3 regions of the Sphaerimonospora mesophila genome follow, and region 2 is predicted to be linked to each of the others. Evidence: riboswitches for the same ligand, from Rfam matches in the RefSeq annotation. Region 2 holds a riboswitch; each other region holds the start of a gene.
The links. Region 2 has a riboswitch for cyclic di-AMP ahead of AP234_RS05730 (CHAP domain-containing protein). Riboswitches for the same ligand answer to the same signal wherever they lie in the genome.
Positions count from the first base shown of each region.

Region 1 (3,227 bases), on a different contig from region 2:
CGTTCTCGCGCCCATCCCTGCCCACACCCCTCACCATGGACATCCCCCGCCACCCGCCCTCCACCGTGATCTTGCGAATGCTCGCACGGATGGCCGCCCACCTGGCACGCGACCTTCCGTGATCTTGCAGAAATATTCGTCGATCCACAGTGACCTGCTGAAACACCATTCGTGATCTTGCACTCGGCGGTGGAGTGCAAGGTCACGAAGAGCATTGTCGCAGGCAGCGGCGTATGATCGGGAGTTTCTGCAAGATCAGCGAGGACGAACGGGCAGGCAGGCGGCCATGGGTGCGAGCTATCGCAAGATCACGGTGGGGAGGTAGGCGAGCCACGAGCGGGTGAGCTCCGCTGTCGAGATGCCGAGCGTGGCGCGCAGCACCCCGTCGATGCCTTCACCGCCGTCCCGGCCGGTGCGCATCGCGGCGCGGTAGAGGGCCACGAGCCGCCGCTCGCCGAACCGCTCGGCGATGTACCGGCAGGCCAGCCAGGCCTCCTCGTACGCCTGCGCCCGCCGGGGCGAGCCCGCCGCGAAGTCCGCACGATCGGGCAGCGCACGCGGCGGCGCCCCGGCCCGCAGGTCCGCCGCCAGTTCAGCGGCGACCGCGCCGGCCGTGAGGCCGCTGTCGAGGTAGCCCACGTAGTCGGCGAACCCCTCGACCAGCCAGGCGGGCAGGTGCCCCGTCGCCGCCGCGTCCGTGGCGACGTGGGTGAGCTCGTGCGTGATGACGACCCGGCGGCCGGCCGCCGACAGGCGGGCGAAGCCGGACGGTTCGACGATCACGCGGTCCACCCCCGCGAGCGCGGCGAGTCCGGTCACGCGCGCGGGCGCGGCCAGTGCGGCCGCCTGCTCCGTCGTGGCCGGCACCAGGATCACCGCGTCGACCGGCCGCCCCCAGACCCGGGCGACCGTACGGCTCCCCCGGTCGGCCGGCGCGGCGAGTTCGGCGACGAGTCCACGTGGCCGGCCGACGACCAGCACGTGCTCGCCCCTGGCCCACGACGCACCGGCCCAGATGTCCGGATGCTCGGCGGTGATCGCCCGCGCCGACGGCAGCAGGCGATCACCCGGCCCGGACCCGGCCGGCAGGACCAGCAGCCCGATCAGGACCAGCGCCCCGATCAAGACACGGATCAGCGGCATGCCGAGCATCGTACGGGGGCCGCGCGGCGGCAGCGGTGACGTCAGACCCCGGGTCGTACGGCTCCCACGAAGGTGCGCTTGCGGTAGGCGTCGAGCTTGTCGATCCTCACCCGGGTGCCGCTGTGCGGCGCGTGGACGATCCTGCCGCGCCCGATGTACATGCCCACGTGACCGCCGCCGCTGGTGAAGACGAGGTCACCGGCCTTGAGGTTCCGCCAGGCGACCTTCTTGCGCACCGCGCCGAGCATCGACCACGTGGTGCGCGGGAGGCGTACTCCCGCCTTGCGCCAGGCGAACTGGACGAGGCCGGAGCAGTCGAACGCTCGCGGTCCGGTGGCGCCCCAGCGGTAGGGGGCGCCGATATGCCTTTTGGCGACCTTGACGGCCTGCTTGGCCTTGGCCTGCTGACGCTCGGCCCGGCTCGGCTTCGCCTCCTTCTTCTCCGTGCTCGTCTTATCCGTGCTCGTCTTCTCCGTGCTCGTCTTATCCGACGTCTTCTTCGCCGCGGGGTCGTCGGCCGAGGCGGCCCGTCCGACCGCCGGGTTCGCCTTGGTGACGGTCACGGTCACCGAGTCGTCCGCCGACGCCGGTGCGGCGATGGCCCCGAGGGAGGACGTCAGCACGACGCCACCGAGGACGAGACGGGCACGATGGGACAGATTCGCGGGGGTGGTAGACAGGATCTCTCCTAGGGTCTTCCGCTCGCGCCTACCGGGTTAGCTGACGGGTTCGGGCGGGGAAGTCGCCCTACGGCACCCGGGTGGCAGCGTTTTGGAACGCTCCCGGCGCGCCGATTCACCCCTGACCCCTGAATGCGAGGGTCGTTGGTTCCCCGGCTCCGTGCCTCCTGACTGCACGGACTCGGCAGATCACCGATTGGATGCGGGACGAGACCGGTGGTCCGGTGCTCGCCGCAGGCCCAGAAGCTATCCGGACGCGCCACCGAACGGCAAAGGCCACCCCAAGGAGAAGGAGATCGTTTAAGCTCCGGGTAAGGTAAAAACCGCAGGATACCCGGACGAAATTCACCTAAATATGATGCTGCTCACATTTAGCACAAAGAGATCAAAAAGCGACCTCAGGGGCGTACCGCACCAATCGGGCGATATTGGGCAAGTGGGGTGACTTTCACCACATCTCCCGTCTGGGGAGCGTGGACCACCTTGCCGGCCCCGTCATAGATCCCGACGTGTCCGTAGCCCGAGTGCCAGAGCAGGTCACCGGCCTGCAACTCGTTCAGGGACACCCGCCGGCCGGCGCCCCACGCCCACTGCTCATAGCTCGTCCGGGGCAGCCGCACCCCGGCCGCCGCCCAGGCCGCCTGAACGAGCCCTGAGCAGTCCCAGCCGCTCGGTCCCGTCCCGCCGTACCGGTAGGGCTTGCCGATCTGCTTGTAGGCGAACTGCAGCGCGGTGAGCGCGTTGCCCGACGCCGGCCCGGTGTAGACGGCTCCCGCGCTGTTCGGGTTGCCGGGGTTGAACGCACCGAGTTCGCGCAGCAGTGCCATCTGCCGCTTGACGAGCTTTTCGACCTCATCCTTCTCCTTGGCGAGGTCGCCCTTGACCTTCACGGCGGAGTCGTAGGCCGACTTCTTCCTGTCCCGTCGCTGCTTGAGCCCCGAGATGGCGCCCTCGTACGCCTCGAGCTTGCGGGCGCGCTCCTGGGAGAGCTGGTCGAGTGCGGCCATGCCGCTGAGGGCCGCCTCCGGGTCGGTGCCGTAGAGGACGCCGTTCCACGCCAGGTCGCCGAACTGGTAGTCGTTCACCGCGATGGAGACGACCCCCTCGCGCAGCTCCTCGACCCGCTTGGCGTGCTTGCGATAGTCGTCGTTGACCGCGTCGTACTGCTTCTTGGCCTTCTTCCACTTCTCGTTGGCCGCGTTGTAACGGTCTACGAGCTTGTCGGCCTGCTCGTTCAGCTGCTTCAACTTCGCTTTGGCCTGAGCCACGGTCGGTCTCGGATCCGCCTGCGCGTCCATGTTCGGCAGCAGCAAAAGCACGGCGGCCATGCCGGCGGCCACCGGTAAGCGCCCTCGCACCAAGGCCCCCTCGAGATCGTCCCAAGCCTGGCGCGACTCTACTCAT
Region 1 covers NZ_BCBX01000041.1:165,151-168,377, reverse strand. The annotation lists gene AP234_RS23375 (glycosyltransferase family 4 protein) at 1-15, opposite strand, end outside; gene AP234_RS23370 (peptidase MA family metallohydrolase) at 298-1,143, opposite strand; gene AP234_RS23365 (C40 family peptidase) at 1,185-1,766, opposite strand; cyclic di-AMP (ydaO/yuaA leader) riboswitch at 1,834-2,020, opposite strand; gene AP234_RS23360 (NlpC/P60 family protein) at 2,222-3,181, opposite strand.
Region 1: it holds a riboswitch for cyclic di-AMP, as region 2 does, so the genes downstream of both, AP234_RS23365 (C40 family peptidase) here and AP234_RS05730 (CHAP domain-containing protein) in region 2, are expected to answer to the same signal.

Region 2 (3,227 bases):
TGGTGGTCAGGGGAAGGATCCCGCCGATGCCGAAGGCCAGACCGGCCAGCAGGTACAGCGGGATCGCGGAAATGGAGAAACGGATCGCCACGGCCCCGAGCAGCCCCAGGGCCAGGATGATCGCACCGAGTTCGATTAGTTGGATGGCACCGTGCACGGGCGTCATCCGTTGGCGAAGATGTCGGCCACCGCCGCTGTTCCCTCCCCGGTGCCCACGACGACGACGACGTCGCCAGACGAGAACACGAGATCGGGACGCGGGCTGGCTATCACCTGACCCTGGCGGACCACGGCGACGATCGACGCCCCGGTCCTGGTGCGTACTCGGCTGTCACCGAGCGCGCGTCCGTCGTACGGTGATCCCGCCGCTATCGGAATCTTCTCCGTCATGAGACCCTCTACCTGGCGATGCAGCTCGCTGAGGCGCTCCACGATCCGGCCGGTGCCCAGCAGCTCGGCCAGCGCGTTGGCCTCGTCGGCGGTCAGCATCACCGTGACCACACAGGTGTCGGGGTCTTCCTTGTCGTAGATCACCAGGTCGCGGCGGCCGGTGTGATGTGAGATCACCCCTACCTGCCGGCCTCGCTCGGTGGTGAGCACATGCTGCAGCCCGATACCCGGCAGTCCCGTCCGCGTGAGATCCACGTCTCCTCCTGAGCTGTTCCTTTTTCCTGGTGCCGCGGACTCCGGCGGCCCTACGGGCACAGCATTACAGAACATAAAAGGCCGGGCGAACCGCCGCGTACACGGGGTGGAGCTGAGACGGCGGGACCCCGACCGGGAGCCGGGTCACGGCCTCCGGTCGGGGTCCGACCAGCGTTTCAGCGTTTCAGCGCTTCGCGGGCTGGATCGCGTCAGGGCGCGGTGTACAGCGGGTAGCCGTACCCGGCCACGTAGCTCTTGGAGCGGGTGCGCTGCTCAACGGCGCCGCCGTCACCGGTGTTGCCCTCGATGGTCTCGATGGTGCCGTCGCCGTTGTCGCGGACGACGAAGCCGACGTGGTCGATGCCGCCGATGGAGTCGCCGCCGCTCCAGTCGAAGAAGACCACCGCTCCGGGCACGGGGGTGTCGCCCCACCGGCCGTGCTCGGCGAACCAGGTGGCGTGCGTGACGGTGTAGGCGTCGGAGCCCATGACGGGGCCGATGCCGAGCTGCTCGCCCACCCAGGAGACGAACATGTCGCACCAGGGGGCGTTGGCGTAACCGGACAGGGTGCCGCCGTCACGGGCCAGGGTCTCCTGGGCGCGCGGGCTGGACATGTACCACTCGTGGAACTTGGTCCCGCCGCCGTAGCTGTTCTCGGTGATTCCGACCTGGCTGGCGGCCAGCTTCAGCACGTCCTGCGGGCTGACCTTGGGCAGCGTGGCGGCGATCTGGGCGAGGGTGTCGGGGCTGCCGCTGGTGGCGCCGTCGCCGCCCGCCTGCTCGCCGCCCGCCTGCACGATGTGGGACGTGACCGCGGCGGCGTGGGTGGTACCGGCCTGCGCCGCCTGCGGCCCGGCGACCACGGCCGAGACGAGGGCGCCGGCGGCGACGCCCGTGACGAGGGCAGCACGGGCACAGGACTTGAGGGCGTGCATGCGGGGTCTACTCCCTTGCTTCCATGCCGCCTACCGGGTTAGCTGACGGGTTCGGGCTGGAAGTTGCCCTACGGCACGGCACAGCGCGCCGATTCACCCCAAGGAGAGGTGGGTCCCCGGCTCCGCGCGGACGCGGACTCGGCGGCCGGGCGGTGTCCCGGCCGGGACACCGCGTCGGTCAGAGGTGGGCACACTTGACCTGAAAAACGGACATATGCGCCCTTGGATGCATAAAAGGTAATAGATACCACGACGCCGGTCAAGTAAAGACAACTGGGGTTTTACTGGACGGATCAGTGGGAACCAAGGGGCGTCGCGCGCAGGCCCGCCCCGCGCGCACACGTCACCGCGGCGCGCTCAGCGCCACCCCCGGGGGTCGACGCCGCCGGGCACCGGGACCTGCGGATCGTACGGCTCGCGGGTGAACACGAACGTGTTGAGATCGAGGTGCACGCCGCCGTCGCCGGAGCGGACCACCCGCAGCGTCTCACCGGCGTAGTAACCGTCCAGCCCGACCCAGGTGCCGTCGTCCCTGGCGGCGAACCGCGACGCCCGGCCCTGACCGCTGACCGGCGTGAGCGACAGCCCCCGCCGCGGCAGGACCCGCAGCACGTACGGCGCCGGCCCCCAATACCACGGCCCGGTCAGCTCCAGCAGATCGTCGTCGACCTCGGCGGGCTCCCACTCGGCCGGCAGCTGCGGCTCATGCTCGGCCAGGATGTCCAGCAGGTCGACGTCGAGCGGCCCGCGCACCCCCGAGGTGGTGTTGGCCAGCCACAGCACGCCGACGCCCTCGGCGGGGTCGGCCCACACGGTGGCCAGGAACCCGGGCATCGACCCGGTGTGACCGGCCAGCCGCCGGGGGCCGCGCGGGCCGGTGTGCCGTACGAGCTGGAAACCCAGGCCATAGCCCCGGGTCCAGGAGTCGCCGTCCTCCACGATGGCCGGCTCGCGCATCTCCGCGAGCGTCTCCGGCCGCAGCACCTCCGCCGTGTCACCCGCGACGAACGCCGCCCAGCGCGCCAGGTCGGCCGCCGTCGACCACATCTGCCCGGCCGGGGCCATCGCGACATGGTCGTTCTCCGGCTCCGGCAGCAGCACATCGGCCCACGGATGCACGGCGTACCCGGTCGCGTGCGGGGGTCGCGGGCGCGGGGTCGTGTCACGCATGCCGAGCGGCCGCAGGATCTCCTCGCGCACGACCTGCTCCCACGGCGCCGACCGCTTGCGCGCCACCAGCTCGCCCAGCAGCCCGAACCCCACGTTGGAGTAGTGGTAGCGCCGCCCCGCACGATGCCGCGCCGACTCCGGCCCCATCGCGCCGATCAGCTCGGCCACCGCCACCCCCGGCGTGCGCTCCCACCACGCGCCGGGCGGCTCGGCCGTCAGCCCGCTGGTGTGCGACAGCAGCTGGGCGATCGTCGCCTCGCCCACCGGCGTGCCCGGCACGTGCTTGTCCAACGGATCGAGCAGATTCAGCCGCCCCTCGTCGCGCAGCCGCATCACCGCGACCGCCACCAGCGTCTTGGTGATCGACCCGATGCGATACTGCGTGTCCCGCTCCGGCCGCTGCCCGTCGACCCGCCCCCGGGCCCCGAACCAGGCGATCTGCCCGTTCCGCACCACCGCCGCCACCATCGAGGGCAC
Region 2 covers NZ_BCBX01000031.1:289,200-292,426, forward strand. The annotation lists gene AP234_RS37795 (cation:proton antiporter) at 1-157, opposite strand, end outside; gene AP234_RS05725 (cation:proton antiporter regulatory subunit) at 163-645, opposite strand; gene AP234_RS05730 (CHAP domain-containing protein) at 855-1,580, opposite strand; cyclic di-AMP (ydaO/yuaA leader) riboswitch at 1,594-1,734, opposite strand; gene AP234_RS05735 (serine hydrolase domain-containing protein) at 1,938-3,227, opposite strand, start outside.

Region 3 (3,227 bases), on a different contig from region 2:
GCCGATGCCCGCCCACGTCGACGTCGCGAAGGCGCTGCCGCTGACGTACGTGATGGCCGCGTTGCTCCTCGTCATGGGTGGTCTGCTGATCTACGCCGATCTGGTCAACCCAGTACGCATCTCCGGCTGAGCCCGTTGATCGGCGATCCACACTTTCTCAAACTGACGTACGAATAGCCGCGCGGTGTCGTATTCTTCGTCGATGGACGAGTTGGAGCGGCTGCGTGCGCTGTGCCTGGCGTTGCCCGAGACGACCGAGCGGCTGAGTCACGGCGAGCCGACCTGGTTCGTGCGGGGCAAGAAGACCTTCGTCATGTTCGCCGACCACCACCACGTCGACCGGCTCGCGTTCTGGTGCGCCGCCCCTCCCGGGGTGCAGGAGGAACTCGTCGAGACCGAGCCCGACCGGTTCTTCCGGCCGCCCTACGTGGGGCACCGCGGCTGGCTGGGCGTCTACCTGGACGTCCCGGTGGACTGGGACGAGATCCGGCGGATCGTCGCAGACGCCTTCCGCCATGTGGCGCCGAAGACGCTCGCCGCCCGGGTGCCCGCTCCGGAGGAGTGACCGAGGCACGGGGCGGACCGAGGGGCAGGGCGAACGCCTCAGTACATCGATATGTGAACGTGGTCGTAGTGGTTGGCGGTGACCCCGCCGCGGTCGGACATCACCCGCCAGCCGGGTCGGCCGAGGTTGTAGATCCGCTGCCGCCAGATCACGTACTTCACGCCCAGCTTGGCGCCGTTCTTGATGGCCCAGTCCGCGATGGCGTCGCCGAGGGCCTTCATCTCCTCGGTCGGCATCGCGCCGCCCGAACTCATCATGAAGTCGCAGGCGCGACCGAGGGGATGCTCGCCACTCGTGTCCGAGCGGTAGCAGCCGACCGGGAAGCGCAGGTCGAAGTGCTCGGCCACCTCGGAACGCATCAACCGGGTGCGCGGAGTGATGTTGTCGGCGCCGGTGGGCAACTCGGGAGCCCACGAGCCGCCCGGCCGTCTGCCGGGGGCGACGGGGATCAGCTTGTCGAGCTTGTCCTTGATCTCGTCGATCAGCTTCTCCGCCTCCTTGCGCCGATCGGCGACGGTCGCGGCCTGCGCCTTGAATCGGGCGGTCAGGTCTTTCGCCGCGTCAGCGGCGCGCTGCCGTTCCGCGCGCGCCTCCTCGAAGCGGCCGAGCCTGAGCACCTGCTCCTGCTGCATCTGGTACACGAGCGCCGAGGTCGTCAGGTCGGGAACCGGCACCGGGCCGCTCATCTGGTACGTCCGCTCGGCGAAGTCCTCGACCGACCGTCTCATGGCCTCGTAGTCGGCCTCGGCCCGGGCGAGCCGCTCACGCGCGGCCTGCTCCGCCGTACGGGCCTTGGCCAGCTCGACCCGTTTGGCGTTGTAGTCGACGATCAGCTGGTCGACCTTCTTCTCCAGGCCGGCGAGCTGTTTCTTGAGGACGCTCCTGCTGGGTTTCGGGTCGGCATGGCCCGCTGTGGCCGTACCGAACACGAGCACGGCGGCCGCCAGCACAACGGCGGCCAGAGGTGACACGCGGGGCAGTGCCCACTCCTCTCCATCTGCCTGCCGGGTTAGCTGACGGGTTCGGGCTGGAGGCGCCCGGGCACCAGGTCGAACACCTGGCGTGCCTTCACCCCATGTTCCTGTTGGGTCCCCGGCTCCCGGGCGCGGCGCCTGGGATTAGGCCTGTCGGCTGGGTCAGTCGATGCGAAGGATACTAGTGGTACGGAAAGACCGGTTGCCACCCCAAGTCGCAACCATTCGGAGATCAGCCCGTGATCCGGGCCTGCTGCAGCATCCGGGCCGCCTCCTCCGGCAGTACGTCGTTGACGAAGGCGCCCATCGCGGACTCCGAGCCGGCGAGGTACTTCAGCTTGTCCGGCGCCCGCCGGATGCTGAACAACTGCAGGTGCAGATAGGCGAGATCGCGCCGATGGGAGACCGGGGCCTGGTGCCAGGCCGCGACGTACGGCATGGCGACCCCGAACAGGCCGTCCAGACGGCGCAGCACCTCGGTGTAGATCGGCCCGAACGCGGCGCGCTCCTCGGCCGCCAGCGCGGGGATGTCGGGCACCCGGCGGTGCGGATAGACGTGCACCTCGAACGGATAGCGGGCGGCCGCCGGCACGAAGGCGGTCCAGTGTTCGTTGGCGGCGACCACCCGGGGGCCACGCCGCTCGGCCGCCAGCACATCGGCGAACAGGTTCCCTCCCGCGTATCGGGCGGCCGTGTCCAGCATCCGCCGGGTTCGCGGCGTCACGTACGGGTAGGCGTAGATCTGGCCGTGGGGATGCGGCAGCGTGATGCCGATCTCGGCGCCGCGGTTCTCGAAGCAGAAGACCTGCTCAACTCCCGGCAGAGCGGACAACTCAGCCGTACGGTCGGCCCATGCCTCCATGACGAGTTCGACCCGGTCGTCGCCGAGGGAGGCGAAGGAGGCGTCGTGGTCGGCGGTGAAGCACACGACCTCGCAGCGTCCGACGCCCGGCCGCGCCTCGCTGAGCCCGCCCACGTCGTCGTGCCCGCCGGTCCCGGCGCTCTGCCCCGTGTCGAAGCCGCCGGTGTTGAAGCTGAAGGACGGGAAGCGGTTCTCGAAGACCGCCACCTCGTAGGGGGAGGGGATCTCCGAGCCGGGGTGGGCGGGGCAGAGGGGACACTCCTCGGCCGAGGGGAGATGCGTGCGGGTCTGACGGTGCCGGGCGACCGCCACCCACTCGTCCAGCAGCGGGTCGTGGCGCAGTTCGGAGGCGAGGGGGCGCGGAGGCAGGTCACGGGTGTCGGAAGCCCCGTGGTCCGCGTCGTCCCGCCGGTCGTAGTAGATCAGCTCACGGCCGTCGGCGAGATGGGTGATCGTGCGCTTCACGGTGTCTTCACGCTGCCGTTCATGTCGGTCTTCACGTCGTCGTTCAGTCGTTCGTGCTGTCGCCTGTCGTGTCGCCTGAGCGACCGGTGCCGGCGTCGTCCGTGGCTCCTGCCGCCGCCGTTCACGGCGCCGCCGCGCGCGGCCCGGCCTCCCCGGCCGGATCGGCGATGATCAGGCGGCCGACGTGCTCGGACAGCTCGGCCCGTGCGTCATCCGGTAGTCCTCTGTCGCTGACGACGACATGGGCCTGATCGAGACGGGCGATGGTGCTGATGCCGACCGTGCCCCACTTGGTGTGGTCGGCCAGGACGACGAGCTGCCGCGCGGCGGCGACCAGCTCCCGGTCGGTCTCGGCTTCGAG
Region 3 covers NZ_BCBX01000030.1:22,919-26,145, reverse strand. The annotation lists gene AP234_RS00290 (M50 family metallopeptidase) at 1-130, shown strand, start outside; gene AP234_RS00285 (MmcQ/YjbR family DNA-binding protein) at 203-565, shown strand; gene AP234_RS00280 (coiled-coil domain-containing protein) at 604-1,536, opposite strand; cyclic di-AMP (ydaO/yuaA leader) riboswitch at 1,550-1,700, opposite strand; gene galT (galactose-1-phosphate uridylyltransferase) at 1,772-2,866, opposite strand; gene AP234_RS00270 (DeoR/GlpR family DNA-binding transcription regulator) at 2,988-3,227, opposite strand, start outside.
Region 3: it holds a riboswitch for cyclic di-AMP, as region 2 does, so the genes downstream of both, AP234_RS00280 (coiled-coil domain-containing protein) here and AP234_RS05730 (CHAP domain-containing protein) in region 2, are expected to answer to the same signal.